One region of the Parashewanella tropica genome, then DNA from elsewhere that is predicted to be linked to it. Evidence: predicted binding sites of a transcription regulator. Region 1 holds the regulator's gene; each other region holds the start of a gene.
The links. The regulator NrdR, encoded in region 1, represses ribonucleotide reductase genes. The targets are predictions, from matches to a motif close to AAACACNANATNTNGTGTTT.
Positions count from the first base shown of each region.

Region 2: the regulator NrdR is predicted to act here: its motif matches at 2,607-2,626, upstream of nrdA (class 1a ribonucleoside-diphosphate reductase subunit alpha).
Region 3: the regulator NrdR is predicted to act here: its motif matches at 2,036-2,055, upstream of nrdD (anaerobic ribonucleoside-triphosphate reductase).

Region 1 covers NZ_CP037951.1:1,134,147-1,138,437, reverse strand. The annotation lists gene E2H97_RS04760 (riboflavin synthase) at 1-172, opposite strand, end outside; gene ribD (bifunctional diaminohydroxyphosphoribosylaminopyrimidine deaminase/5-amino-6-(5-phosphoribosylamino)uracil reductase RibD) at 240-1,358, opposite strand; gene nrdR (transcriptional regulator NrdR) at 1,388-1,837, opposite strand; gene glyA (serine hydroxymethyltransferase) at 1,940-3,193, opposite strand; gene E2H97_RS04740 (hypothetical protein) at 3,404-3,832, opposite strand; gene ettA (energy-dependent translational throttle protein EttA) at 3,942-4,291, shown strand, end outside.
Region 2 covers NZ_CP037951.1:2,229,508-2,233,798, reverse strand. The annotation lists gene nrdB (class Ia ribonucleoside-diphosphate reductase subunit beta) at 1-101, opposite strand, end outside; gene nrdA (class 1a ribonucleoside-diphosphate reductase subunit alpha) at 171-2,459, opposite strand; gene E2H97_RS09850 (HAD family hydrolase) at 2,827-3,486, opposite strand; gene ubiG (bifunctional 2-polyprenyl-6-hydroxyphenol methylase/3-demethylubiquinol 3-O-methyltransferase UbiG) at 3,486-4,196, opposite strand.
Region 3 covers NZ_CP037951.1:2,889,849-2,894,139, forward strand. The annotation lists gene nrdD (anaerobic ribonucleoside-triphosphate reductase) at 1-1,962, opposite strand, end outside; gene E2H97_RS12730 (MarR family winged helix-turn-helix transcriptional regulator) at 2,181-2,606, opposite strand; gene E2H97_RS12735 (NADP-dependent oxidoreductase) at 2,735-3,730, shown strand; gene E2H97_RS12740 (OmpA family protein) at 3,793-4,291, opposite strand, start outside.

The DNA of each region.
Region 1 (4,291 bases):
CATCCGCATTAAGGGATACCACAGTTAAACAAACGCCATTGGTTGCAATACTATCGCCTAACTTAACATCAGAAAGATCAAGCTTGCCACTTGATACCGTTAACCTGATATCGTCACTGTTACGATCTATATGTTTGATGTGGCCTACGGCCTCGATAATTCCGGTGAACATAGTTCTCACTACTATTTTCAAGCCCTTGTTTACATAAACAAAAGGCTTTGTGATTAATTTAGTTCGGTTAATTCAATTTGAAGCGCATTCGAGTATCTTGCCCGAGTTGCCCACTTTCCAGCAAAGTGAACGTGGGCAAGTCTGACATCTTTTGATAGTCGGGCAACTGCAACATATTTCTGCCACAACTGCCTAGAATTTTGGGCGCTTGATATAAGTAAAGCTCGTCGGCCAATTGCTCATTAACAAAACTCCCAACAAGCGTCGCTCCAGCTTCAATCATGATTGAGTTACAACTTTGAGCGAGAAAATCCATTAATGCATCTAAACAAACTCGCCCATTATTTTCAGGCATGAGCTGACATTGAACATGGTTTGGCAGTTTGTCTTTGAATTTTTGCGGATATTCTTGTGTTGAAATCAATACTACAGGTGAGTCAATTTGTAAGAGTTTAGCTGTAAACGGCATTCTACAATGTGAATCAAGTACCACTCTTAATGGTTGCTTGATATCCTCTTGCTCTAACTCATGAGTTAATGAACCAAGTTCTTCATAACGAACATTAAGACTGCAATCATCGTCAAGTACAGTGTTAATCCCAGTAACCACCGCACAGTGTCGTAAACGCATTCGTTGAACATCTTGGCGAGCTTCTGTTCCTGTGATCCATTTGGAGATGCCGTTAGATAATGCCGTCTTGCCATCCAAACTTGCCGCAATCTTTAACGTCACGTAAGGTCGGCTGGTCTCCATTTTGGTCATAAAACCTAAATTGAGACTACGAGACTGCTCAGCATACAAACCTGACTCTACTTCAATACCCGCATCTTTTAAGAGCTTAATGCCTCGACCAGACACTTGGGGGTTTGGATCATCCGCGGCGATCACAACTCTTGCTACTTTTGCTTCAACTAAAGCTAAGGCACAAGGGCCCGTTCGCCCGTAGTGACTACAAGGCTCTAGTGTAACGTACGCTGTCGCCCCTTGAGTTTGGCCTTGTGCTTGATTTAGTGCATGGACCTCAGCGTGAGGCTCACCAGCTCGTTGATGAAAGCCTTCACCAACGACGTGTTCACCTTGGGTGATAACGCAGCCAACATTAGGATTAGGGCGAGTGGTATATTTGCCTTTAGCAGCGAGCTGCAAGGCTCTGGTCATCATTTTTCTATCAAAAGTCGACCACATGGTATGGAGTTCCGGTGAATAGATCAGGATTACTTTTGTAATTTAGCGATAGCTTCGCCAAATTCAGACACATCTTCAAACGCTCGATATACAGATGCAAAGCGAATATAGGCGACTTTATCTAAAGTCATCAATTGCTCCATCATTAGGTTGCCAATCATTTGAGATTTTATTTCGCGTTCACCTGTTGCGCGCAAAGTCGATTTTATTTTAGCTAAGGCTTGCTCAATTTGCTCAACTGAAACAGGACGTTTTTCAGCGGCAATGGTCATCCCTCTGCGAAGCTTTTCTTCATCAAAAGGCTGGCGACTTCCGTCACTTTTGATGACCTTAGGCATTACAAGCTCAGCACCTTCAAAGGTGGTAAAACGCTCATGGCAACAGGTACATTCACGGCGACGCCTAACTTGATGTCCTTCTGAGACTAAGCGAGAGTCAATCACTTTCGTATCTGTTTTATTACAAAATGGACAATGCATTGTGCCCCCTGTGTTGCCATGACCCAAAAAAAGTGGCCGAAAGAGTTCTCTTTCGGCCACAAGATTCTATCTTATTTCAAGTGCTTCTGCTACTTATGCTTTTTATTTGTAGACTGGGAAGCGACCGCAAAGCTCAAGGACTTGTTGCTTAACTCGATTAATCACATCTTCGTTATGTGCGTCATCTAAAACATCACAAATCCAGTGAGTTAATGTTTGAGCTTCTGCTTCTTTAAATCCACGACGAGTAATTGCCGGTGTACCAATTCGAATACCCGAAGTTACAAATGGCGAGCGAGGATCATTCGGCACTGAGTTTTTATTAACAGTGATGTTAGCACTACCTAACGCGGCATCAGCCTCTTTACCCGTTAGCTCACGCCCAATCAAGTCAACTAACATTAGGTGATTTTCAGTTCCGCCAGAAACGATTTTGTAACCGCGCTCTAGGAATACTTCAACCATAGCTTTAGCATTTTTAACCACTTGCTGTTGGTAAGTTTTAAACTCTGGTAATAGTGCTTCTTTAAATGCTACTGCTTTACCCGCAATGACATGCATCAACGGGCCACCTTGACCACCAGGGAATACGGCAGAGTTTAACTTCTTGTGTAAATCTTCGTCTTGCTCCGCAGACAAGATAATTCCACCACGAGGACCAGCTAAAGTTTTATGAGTTGTAGACGTTACAACGTGCGCGTGAGGTAATGGATCTGGGTAAACACCTGCAGCAATCAAACCTGCAACGTGCGCCATATCAACAAATAAGTAAGCTCCTATTTTATCTGCGATTTCACGTAATTTAGCCCAGTCGACAATGCCTGAGTAAGCTGAAAAACCACCAATGATCATTTTTGGTTTGTGCTCTACGGCTAATTGCTCAAGCTCTTGATAATCAATCTTACCTGATTCGTCAATACCATAAGGCACAATGTCATATAGCTTGCCAGAAAAGTTAACCGGTGAACCGTGAGTTAAGTGACCACCATGTGCTAGGTTCATGCCCAACACTTTGTCTCCAGGTTGCAATAGCGTCATGTATACCGCTGAGTTAGCTTGAGAACCCGAGTGTGGTTGCACGTTTGCGTAAACGGCACCAAAAAGCTCTTTAACACGCTCGATAGCAAGAGTTTCTACAACATCAACATGTTCACAGCCACCATAATAACGCTTACTCGGATAACCCTCTGCGTACTTATTCGTTAGCACAGAACCTTGAGCTTCCATTACTCGTGCACTGGTGTAGTTTTCCGAAGCAATGAGTTCAATGTGTTCTTCTTGACGCACTTTTTCTTTTTGCATCGCTTGAGCCAATTCTGGGTCAAAATCAGCGATAGTCATGTTATGTTGCTGCATTATTTTCTCCGAAAAAAATAACGTAAGTGTGGGTGTAGTTTAATTATTTGGTTGCTAGCTTTAACTCATTCGCAACTTGTATAGTTTGCGCCGCATTTTACTCTTTCGTGTAACATAATCCCAGTAAATTAAACCGTTTTTTCACACTGTTTTGTTTTTAGAACATTCCCTTGGCATTCAATGCATTTTTGATATCGGCGCATAGCTATATTATGAAAATACCGACCAAAACTCTTTTTGGATCACCGCAAAAGACGTTTCATCAAAAGCGGCCTGTTGCAGAGCCTTTAATACCGTTTGAGTATCGTAGGGACTACACATACTGTCATAATAGGTCAGCCAAATATTTTTCAGTGTTTCTTGTTCGCCATTAGAACGCTTAAAAATGGTTTTGATTGAAACTGAAGGCAGCTGGAGATGCTCAGCAAAAAGTCGCAAATCAAACAGTGACTGGCAAGTTTGAGCCACAGACATAAATCGAGTTATATCTTTAGGGTTCAAAGATCTGTGAGATTTGCCTATCGGAGAATTGATCTGATTAATTTTTTGCTCTGCAAGCGAATCTGAGGATGACTCGTCTTGTTTACTGGAGCTAGGATTATCGTCAGAGGTTAAAGTAACACCAACTTTAGTAGTCATTTCATCATCCTCGTCTTGCGTTTTTAATAACGCATAAAAGTCTCTGTTTAAGTTTTCATAGGATTACAATACAATTTAATTCACTTTACTCTTATTTTAGAAATAACCAATGGCACAATTCGTATATAGCATGTTGCGTGTGGGCAAGGTTGTTCCACCCAAAAAGCAAATCCTTAAAGACATTTCATTAAGCTTTTATCCGGGCGCCAAAATCGGTGTTCTTGGTTTAAACGGCGCAGGTAAATCAACGTTACTTCGTATCATGGCGGGTATTGATACCGAGATTGAAGGTGAAGCTCGCCCGATGCCGGGACTTAAGATTGGTTACCTTCCTCAAGAACCTAAGCTTGATGAAAGCAAAACGGTTCGAGAAACCATTGAAGAAGCAGTAGCTGAAGCGAAAAATGCCCTAACTCGTCTTGATGAAGTGTATGCCGCTTATGCCGAGCCAGATGCTGA
Region 2 (4,291 bases), 1.1 Mb from region 1:
TATTTTTGTTGGTCATAACGAGCAACATTGACCGGTTGACCAAAAAACATTGGTTCTTTGGTTGCATCGTTGGGTTGTTGACAAAAAGTTGAATAAGCCATGTTGTAATACTCTGCACTCTAAAAGGGGACGAAACGTCCCCAGATTAATCCTATTAATGAAATGTAAGATTAAATCTTACACGCACCGCCTGCGCATCCATCATCCTCTTCTTCAACACTGGTTATATCATCCAGTTGATCTGAGGCTCCATCTCGAGTGTTATGATAATATAAAGTCTTCACTCCAAGCTTGTATGCAGTCAATAAATCTTTCAATAATGTCTGCATTGGGACTTTGGCATCACTAAATTTGGTTGGGTCATAGTTAGTATTTGCGGAAATTGCTTGGTCGACAAACTTTTGCATGATTCCCACTAACTCAAGATAACCTTGATTTCCATCCATGTTCCAAAGTAGTTCGTATCTGTCTTTTAGCTTATCAAAATCAGGTACAACTTGTTTTAGTTGTCCATCTTTACTTGCTTTAATGCTGATCAAACCACGCGGAGGTTCAATACCATTTGTAGCATTTGAGATTTGTGAAGACGTCTCTGATGGCATTAATGCAGACAGGGTAGAGTTACGTAAACCATACTGCTGTATATCACTACGTAACGATTCCCAATCTAGGTGCAATGGCTCGTTACAGATCTTATCTAGGTCTTTTTTGTAGGTATCAATCGGTAAGATACCTTTCGAATACGTAGTCTCATTGAATAACGGACATGCACCATATTCTTTAGCCAAATTCATTGAAGCTTTTAATAAGTAGTACTGAATCGCTTCAAATGTTTTGTGAGTAAGACCGTTGGCACTACCATCCGAATATTTCAACCCGTTCTTCGCAATATAGTTAGCGAAGTTAATCACACCAATACCTAATGTACGGCGATTCATTGAAGAAAGTTCAGCGGCTTTGATTGGGTAATCTTGATAATCAAGTAAATTATCTAGAGCACGAACGGCAAGATCAGAAAGCTCTTCAAGTTCGTCTAGATTTTCGATAGCACCTAAGTTCAATGCCGAAAGAGTACAAAGTGCAATTTCGCCGTTTGGATCATTGATGTCAGTTAACGGTTTAGTTGGTAATGCAATCTCTAAACAAAGGTTAGATTGACGTACAGGTGCAACTTTCGAGTCAAATGGGCTGTGAGTATTACAGTGATCCACGTTTTGGATATAAATACGACCTGTTGATGCACGCTCTTGCATCAATAAAGAGAACAACTCAGCCGCTTTAATATTTTGACGTTTGATACTGCTGTCGTTTTCGTATTGAAGATATAAACGCTCAAACTCAGTTTGATCTTCAAAAAATGCATCGTAAAGACCAGGAACGTCAGAAGGACTAAACAGTGAAATGTCTTGGCCTTTAATCAAACGCTGATACATCACTTTGTTTACTTGAACACCGTAATCAAGGTGACGGATACGGTTATCTTCTACACCACGGTTGTTTTTAAGAACAAGTAAAGACTCAACTTCAAGATGCCAAATTGGATAGAACAGCGTAGCTGCTCCACCACGAACACCACCTTGCGAGCATGACTTAACCGCGGTTTGGAAGTGCTTATAGAAAGGAATACAACCAGTGTGGAATGCTTCACCGCCACGGATTGGACTACCTAATGCACGAATGCGACCAGCATTAATACCAATACCAGCACGCTGACTAACGTATTTAACGATTGCAGATGAAGTGGCGTTGATTGAATCTAGGCTATCATCACACTCGATCAGTACACATGAACTGAACTGACGAGTAGGCGTACGTACACCAGCCATGATTGGTGTTGGTAAAGATATTTTGAATTTAGAAGTTGCATCATAAAAACGTTTAATGTGATCTAAACGCGTTTCTTTCGGGTAGCGAGAGAATAAGCATGCTGCTACCAAAATATACAAAAACTGCGCGCTTTCATAAACTTCACCAGATACACGGTTTTGTACCAGATACTTACCTTCTAACTGCTTTACAGCAGCATAAGAGAAGGTCATATCACGCCAGTGATCTATGTAAGAATCCATAGTATCAATTTCATCCTTGCTATAGTCTTCAAGGATGTGATTGTCGTATTTACCTAACTCAATAAGTTTAGTGACATGGTCATATAGCTTTGGCGGTTCAAATTGACCAAAGGCTTTCTTTCGTAAATGGAAAACAGCTAAACGAGCAGCTAAAAACTGGTAATCAGGTGACTGTGGAGAAATTAAATCTGCAGCGGCCTTGATGATGGTTTCATGAATCGCTTCAGTCGGAATACCGTTATAAAATTGAAGGTGTGAGCGAAGTTCTACTTCGGATACAGATACATTGTTAAGCCCTTCGGCTGCCCATGTGATCACGCGGTGGATTTTTTCGAGATCGATCGTTTCTCTCTCACCACTACGTTTTGTAACTGTCATATTGCTGTTCATTGAAGATAAGCCTTGTCTATATATCGTCAGCAACTACTGCTGAGTTGTTCATGTAATACAATCGAATCATGACAACCCTTGGCTAGGCAAGGTGAAGTCTTAATTTGTTTATTTTGCAGGCAAATTGTAGTGTAGCGATTGTTATTAATACACAAGATATAGTGTTTATTATGTTGTTACCTACAAGATAGTGAGGTTAGTTGGATTTTGCAAGATGTATATCTTGTGGATAACTTGAGGGTAAAATTGAGGTTAGTAATAGCTAACCATAGAAGCATTTTTATTAAAACCTATATCACCGCAAGGTGAATATATGAACGGCAAAATTTTCTTCCTTAAGGGTTAACAAATTGTTAAAAACAATATTTTATAAATTGAACAATTGTAAAAGTTCATTGGGATCGTTTAAGGTTCGATCAGCGTTCCAATTTTCTAAGCAGTCATCTGAATGTAAATAACCCCATGCCGCAATGGCTGATTTCATACCAGCATTATGTGCCGCACTTATATCTGTTTGAGAATCTCCAACATAAATGATTTCATTTGCAGGTAGACTCAGCTGCTGAGCCGCAAGCAGCATCGGCTGGGGATTTGGTTTAGAGTGAATAGTAGAGTCACCTGAAACCAGTGTTTTGACATTACTCAAGGACTGACATTGTTTCACCAGTGGTCGTGCAAACTTTGCTGCTTTGTTGGTGACGATGCCATATGTGTAACCGTGCAAGTCTAGCTTTTTTAATAACTCTATGATGCCGTCAAAAGTATCGGTTTTTTCTCCGTTGACACGTTGATAATGCGACAACATGGCCTGTTGGACTTCCCGTTGGACATCAAGTGTTTGATTGGGAATCGCATCTTGGCATATTACTAAACTACCTCGTGATATCGTTTGCTTAACTTGAGACTCTGAAACTTGAGCAAAACCATGATCGGTTAAACTGAGATTCAGAGCATACGTTAGGTCTTTAGCTGTATCGAGTAAAGTACCGTCGAGATCAAATAAAATCCCTTTTATTTTTTCTGACATTATTTAACCTTTTGACAAGCAATCATATAGTTAACATCGAGCTTATTGGTATATGAAAAAATTTGAGTGATTGGATTATATTTAGTTCCAATAGCATCAAAACATTGCAGCTCGGTTTGTTCTACTAATTTAATCAACTCGGAAGGACGGATAAATTTACTGTGGTCATGTGTGCCAACCGGAAGCATTTTTAATACGTATTCAGCGCCAACAATCGCTTGAATGTATGACATGAGATTACGGTTGATGGTAGAGAAAAAAGCATAGCCGTCTTTTTTGACCATATCGCAACAAGCTTGAATCACAGAGAGTGGATCTGGAACATGCTCCAGCATTTCCATACAAGTTACAACATCATAATGTTCACGGTGCTCATCGCGATGAGATTCTGCTGTTTGTTGTAAGTAATTGACAGTAACACCAGATTCCAATGCATGTAATCGAGCAACTTCTAATGGTTCTGTTCCCATATCTAACCCAGAAACATTAGCGCCTAGCTTAGCCATGCTTTCAGATAAAATTCCGCCACCACAGCCAACATCCAGTACTTGTTTACCAAATAATCCTTGGCTTTTTTCATCGATATAATTAAGACGAAGTGGATTCATTTGATGAAGAGGCTTAAATTCACCATTTGGATCCCACCATGTAGCAGCCATACTTTCAAACTTAGCGATTTCTTGTTTATCTACATTTAAATTGTCTTGCATACTCAATTGCCAAATATCCGGCTAAAAATTAGTTGCGATTATATAACGAATAATAACTTTAGCTATGTGATTAATTTATCAATCGCTTAAAAAAA
Region 3 (4,291 bases), 1.8 Mb from region 1:
GCATTCAAACTCGCCTAAAAAACCACACTCATAACATTCATCAATTGGAGTATTGGTTCCATAGTATGGGACTCGGCTGTAGCTGTAATCCCAGACGTTTTCTAACGCTTCCACATTGTGCTGCATATTTGGGTATTCGCCATAGCAAATAAAGCCCCCGTTGGCGACTTCTGGATATGGCTGTTCAAAATCAATTTTATCGTATGGATTTACTTTCTTTTCAACATCTAAGTGAAAACTATTGGTGTAATATCCCTTATCAGTGACACCTTTTATTAAACCAAATTCTTTAGCATCAATATGATGAAAACGACTGCATAAGTTTTCGCTCGGAGTACTGTATAAACTAAAGCCATAACCTGTTTCTTGTTTCCAAGCATCGGTTGCAGCTTTAAGATGTTTAACAATATTCAACGCCTTTTCACGAAGAAAACTACTGTCATAAACGTGGATATCATCACCATAAATCGCATTAATGGTTTCATGAAGACCAATATAACCTAGGGAAATTGACGCTCGACCATCCTTAAATATTGTGGTAATTTCATCCTCAGCCTGTAATCTCACACCACAAGCACCTTCCATGTATAAGATTGGCGCAACTTTGGCTTTCACGCCTTTAAGGCGATCAATACGCGTATCTAACGCAAGACGGGCAAGCTTTAAACGCTGATCGAGTAATTGATAAAAAGCTTGCTCATCACCTTTGGCTTCAATCGCAATTCTGGGAAGGTTGAGACTGACAACACCTAAATTATTTCGTCCTTCATGTAACTGCTTACCGTCTTCATGGTATTCGCTTAGAAAACTTCTACACCCCATAGGCGTTTTGAATGAACCAGTAACTTTAACCACTTGATCGTAATTTAAAATATCTGGGTACATACGAGCTGCAGCGCACTGAAGCGCTTGTTGCTTGATATCGTAATTTACATCGCCTTGTTTATGATTTACGCCATCTTTGATTGCAAAGACTAATTTTGGGAATACTGCTGTTTTCCGATTCTTACCTAACCCAGCAATTCGAACGGCCAAAATAGACTCTTGAATAAGCCGTGATTCCCAACGAGTACCTAAGCCAAAACCAAAAGTAACAAAGGGAGTTTGACCATTTGCCGTATGTAGGGTGTTAACCTCATACTCAAGTGACTGAAAGGCATCATGACATTCTTTTACGGTTTGTTCTTTGGCATAAGCCTCAACATCGGCGATATTCCATTCCCTGCCTATGGCTAAATGCTTATCGAAGCTTTTTTTCACAAACGGAGCCAAGACTTCATCAATTCTGTTAATGGTCGTTCCGCCATAAATATGGCTAGCAACTTGTGCAATGATTTGTGCAGTAACCGCTGTTGCTGTTGAAATTGATTTTGGCGTTTCAATTTCGGCGTTACCCATTTTAAAGCCATTAGTGAGCATCCCTTCTAGATCAATAAGCATACAATTAAACATTGGAAAAAAAGGTGCATAGTCTAAGTCGTGATAATGAAGCTCACCTCTTTCATGAGCCCGTACAACCGCTTTTGGTAACATATGCTTTTTGGCATAATTCTTAGCGACAATCCCTGCCAATAGGTCTCTTTGCGTTGGAATAACTTTGGCATCTTTATTGGCATTTTCGTTTAATAAATCCGCATTGCTTTGCTCAACCAGACCTCTGATTTCCTTGTTAAGGGTACTGCTCACTTCACGAGCAACATCACGATCATGGCGATATTCAATATAATGTCTAGCCATCCCTTTATACGGCCCAGACATGAGTTCATTTTCAACAGTATCTTGTAATTGCTGAATGGCAACTTCTTGCTGACCTACAAACAACTTATGAATTCGTTCTGCAACCAATTGGGCATACTTTTGATCAGATATTCCAGCGGCCTCTGCTGCTGCATTTACCGCTAAAAAAATACGTTTAGGGTCAAATACTGTTTTGATCCCATCTCGTTTTATCACAAATGGCATGCCACTCTCCAATTAACAATGATTGTCACTCCACAGTGTCAACAACACACTATGTAGTATTAAATATAGACTTAAGCACTATATAGTGTGCATTAAGCAATATTAAAATTGAAATAGCTATGATCTGGATCACTTTTGTTGGCTGCAAAAAAGCGGGCTGATCATTTCTGCTGACCAGCCCGCTAAAATAGAATGTCAATCTTGTAATTTATTTTTTTCTAGCCTAGGTCCTCAACTATTTTTAAGCATTGCTCTTTTAACAATTTCAATTGTTTTTCAGATAAATTGACTCTCTCAAGTAAGGTTTTTTTGAGCTCTAGCGCTTCAGAGCGTATAGCATTACCTTGCTCTGTCAGCACCAATACTTTTTTTCTTTCATCCGCTTGGTTTTTTTCTTTCGTCAATAGCGACTTCCCTTCTAAACGCTTCACTATGGGAGTTAATGTACCTAGATCCAGCATAGTTGCGTTAGAGAGTTCAGTTAAACTTATCCCATCTTCACACCATAACGACTGCATGACCAAGTACTGAGGAAAAGTCAGTTGGTATTGTTCTAACAAAGGTCGGTAGGCTCGAATAATCGCATTGTTTGCAGAATAAACAGCAAAGCACACGTTATCACTTAATTGTTGTTTTTGATTCATGGCTTCACCTTTTAAATATAGTTTGCGCACAAAGCAATTGTTTTTAAATTTCCTCAAGTGTATAGTTTATCACAATTAGTTAGCGCGCAAAGTATTTACCCGTCAATAATGAATTATAGGTAAACGTTATGATTACACAAAATATCCTTCTCCATTCTCGCCCTGAAGGTTTGCCTTCTGCTGAAAACTTTAAATTGGTTGATGTAACTCTTCCCCAACTGCAGCAAGGTGAAGTTCTAGTAGAAAATTTATGGATGTCGGTCGACCCCTATATGAGAGGAAGAATGATCGACCGTAAGAGTTACATTGCTCCATTCCAAATTGGTGATGTACTTGAAGGCGGGGCAATAGGTAAGGTTGTTGAATCAAAAAATGATGATTTTAAAGTTGGCACTCTTGTAAATCATATGATGGGCTGGCGAAAGCATTTTGTATCAACAGCTGAACAGCTTACCGCTTTACCACAAACGCCATTTGATCCTTCATATTTTCTTGGTGTGATGGGAATGCCAGGAATGACAGCGTGGACGGGATTAAATCGCATTGCCAATTTAAAAGCTGGTGAAACTTTATTTGTATCTGCTGCATCTGGTGCGGTAGGTAGTGTAGCTTGTCAGTTAGGCAAACAAATGGGAGCAAAAGTTATTGGCTCTGTTGGTAGTGATGAAAAAGCTGAGGCTCTTTTAGCGCTTGGCGTTGATAAGGTGATCAACTATAAGACTACTGACGACTTAAATACAGCTCTGGCACAAGCCGCACCGGAAGGTATTGATGTGTATTTTGAAAATGTCGGTGGTGACCACTTAGAAGCTGCACTCAACAATATGAAAGATTATGGACGCATTGCGGTATGCGGTATGATCTCCCAATACAATGATACTAGGCCAACTCCTGGCCCTGTTAATCTGGCTCAAATCATCATTAAAAAACTGCGTATTGAAGGCTTTATTGTGTTTGACCATTGGGAACACTACGGCGAATTTACTCAGCAAATGGGTCAATGGTTAGCCAAAGGCGATATTAAAGTTGAGCAAACTATTTTTGAAGGCCTTGAGAATGCCCCTGATGCATTTATTGGATTATTTGAAGGAAAAAACAAAGGTAAAATGCTGGTAAAACTTTAATGTTGTTTTGAATACATTTGGCGGCATAGTTCGCCGCCAAATTCCCATTAAATCAAAGACTTTTATTGTTCAACAGTCCAAATCGTCCATTTATAGGCTGTAGAAGTATCTTCTACAGTGGGCTCAGCCACTACTCTACGATTACGAGCATGGGCATAAGAATCATCACCGTCAGCGATTGGCCGTTCAAAACTGTAACCTACGGCATTTAGTCTATCCGATGGAATTTGATATTCTTCAGCAAGCACTTTCGTTACAGCTTCAGCACGCTTTTGTGAAAGCTCTAGGTTGTGCTCATAGCTGCCTGTTTTGCTGGTATGCCCTTCAATAGTGACATTTAGGTCTGGGTACTTCCTTAAGAAAGCAGCAATTTCTTCTAATTGACTGAAATACTTAGGTGCCAAGTAAGCAGAATTGTTAGCAAACTTAATATTCAGCTCTTTTCGCTGTAAATGCTTACTTGTCGTGCCGCAGCCATAGTTGTCAACTTCGGCTCCCGTCTCGGTTTTCAAGCATTTTTCTCTGGCAATAACGACACCATCATTATCTTTATCGTTTAAA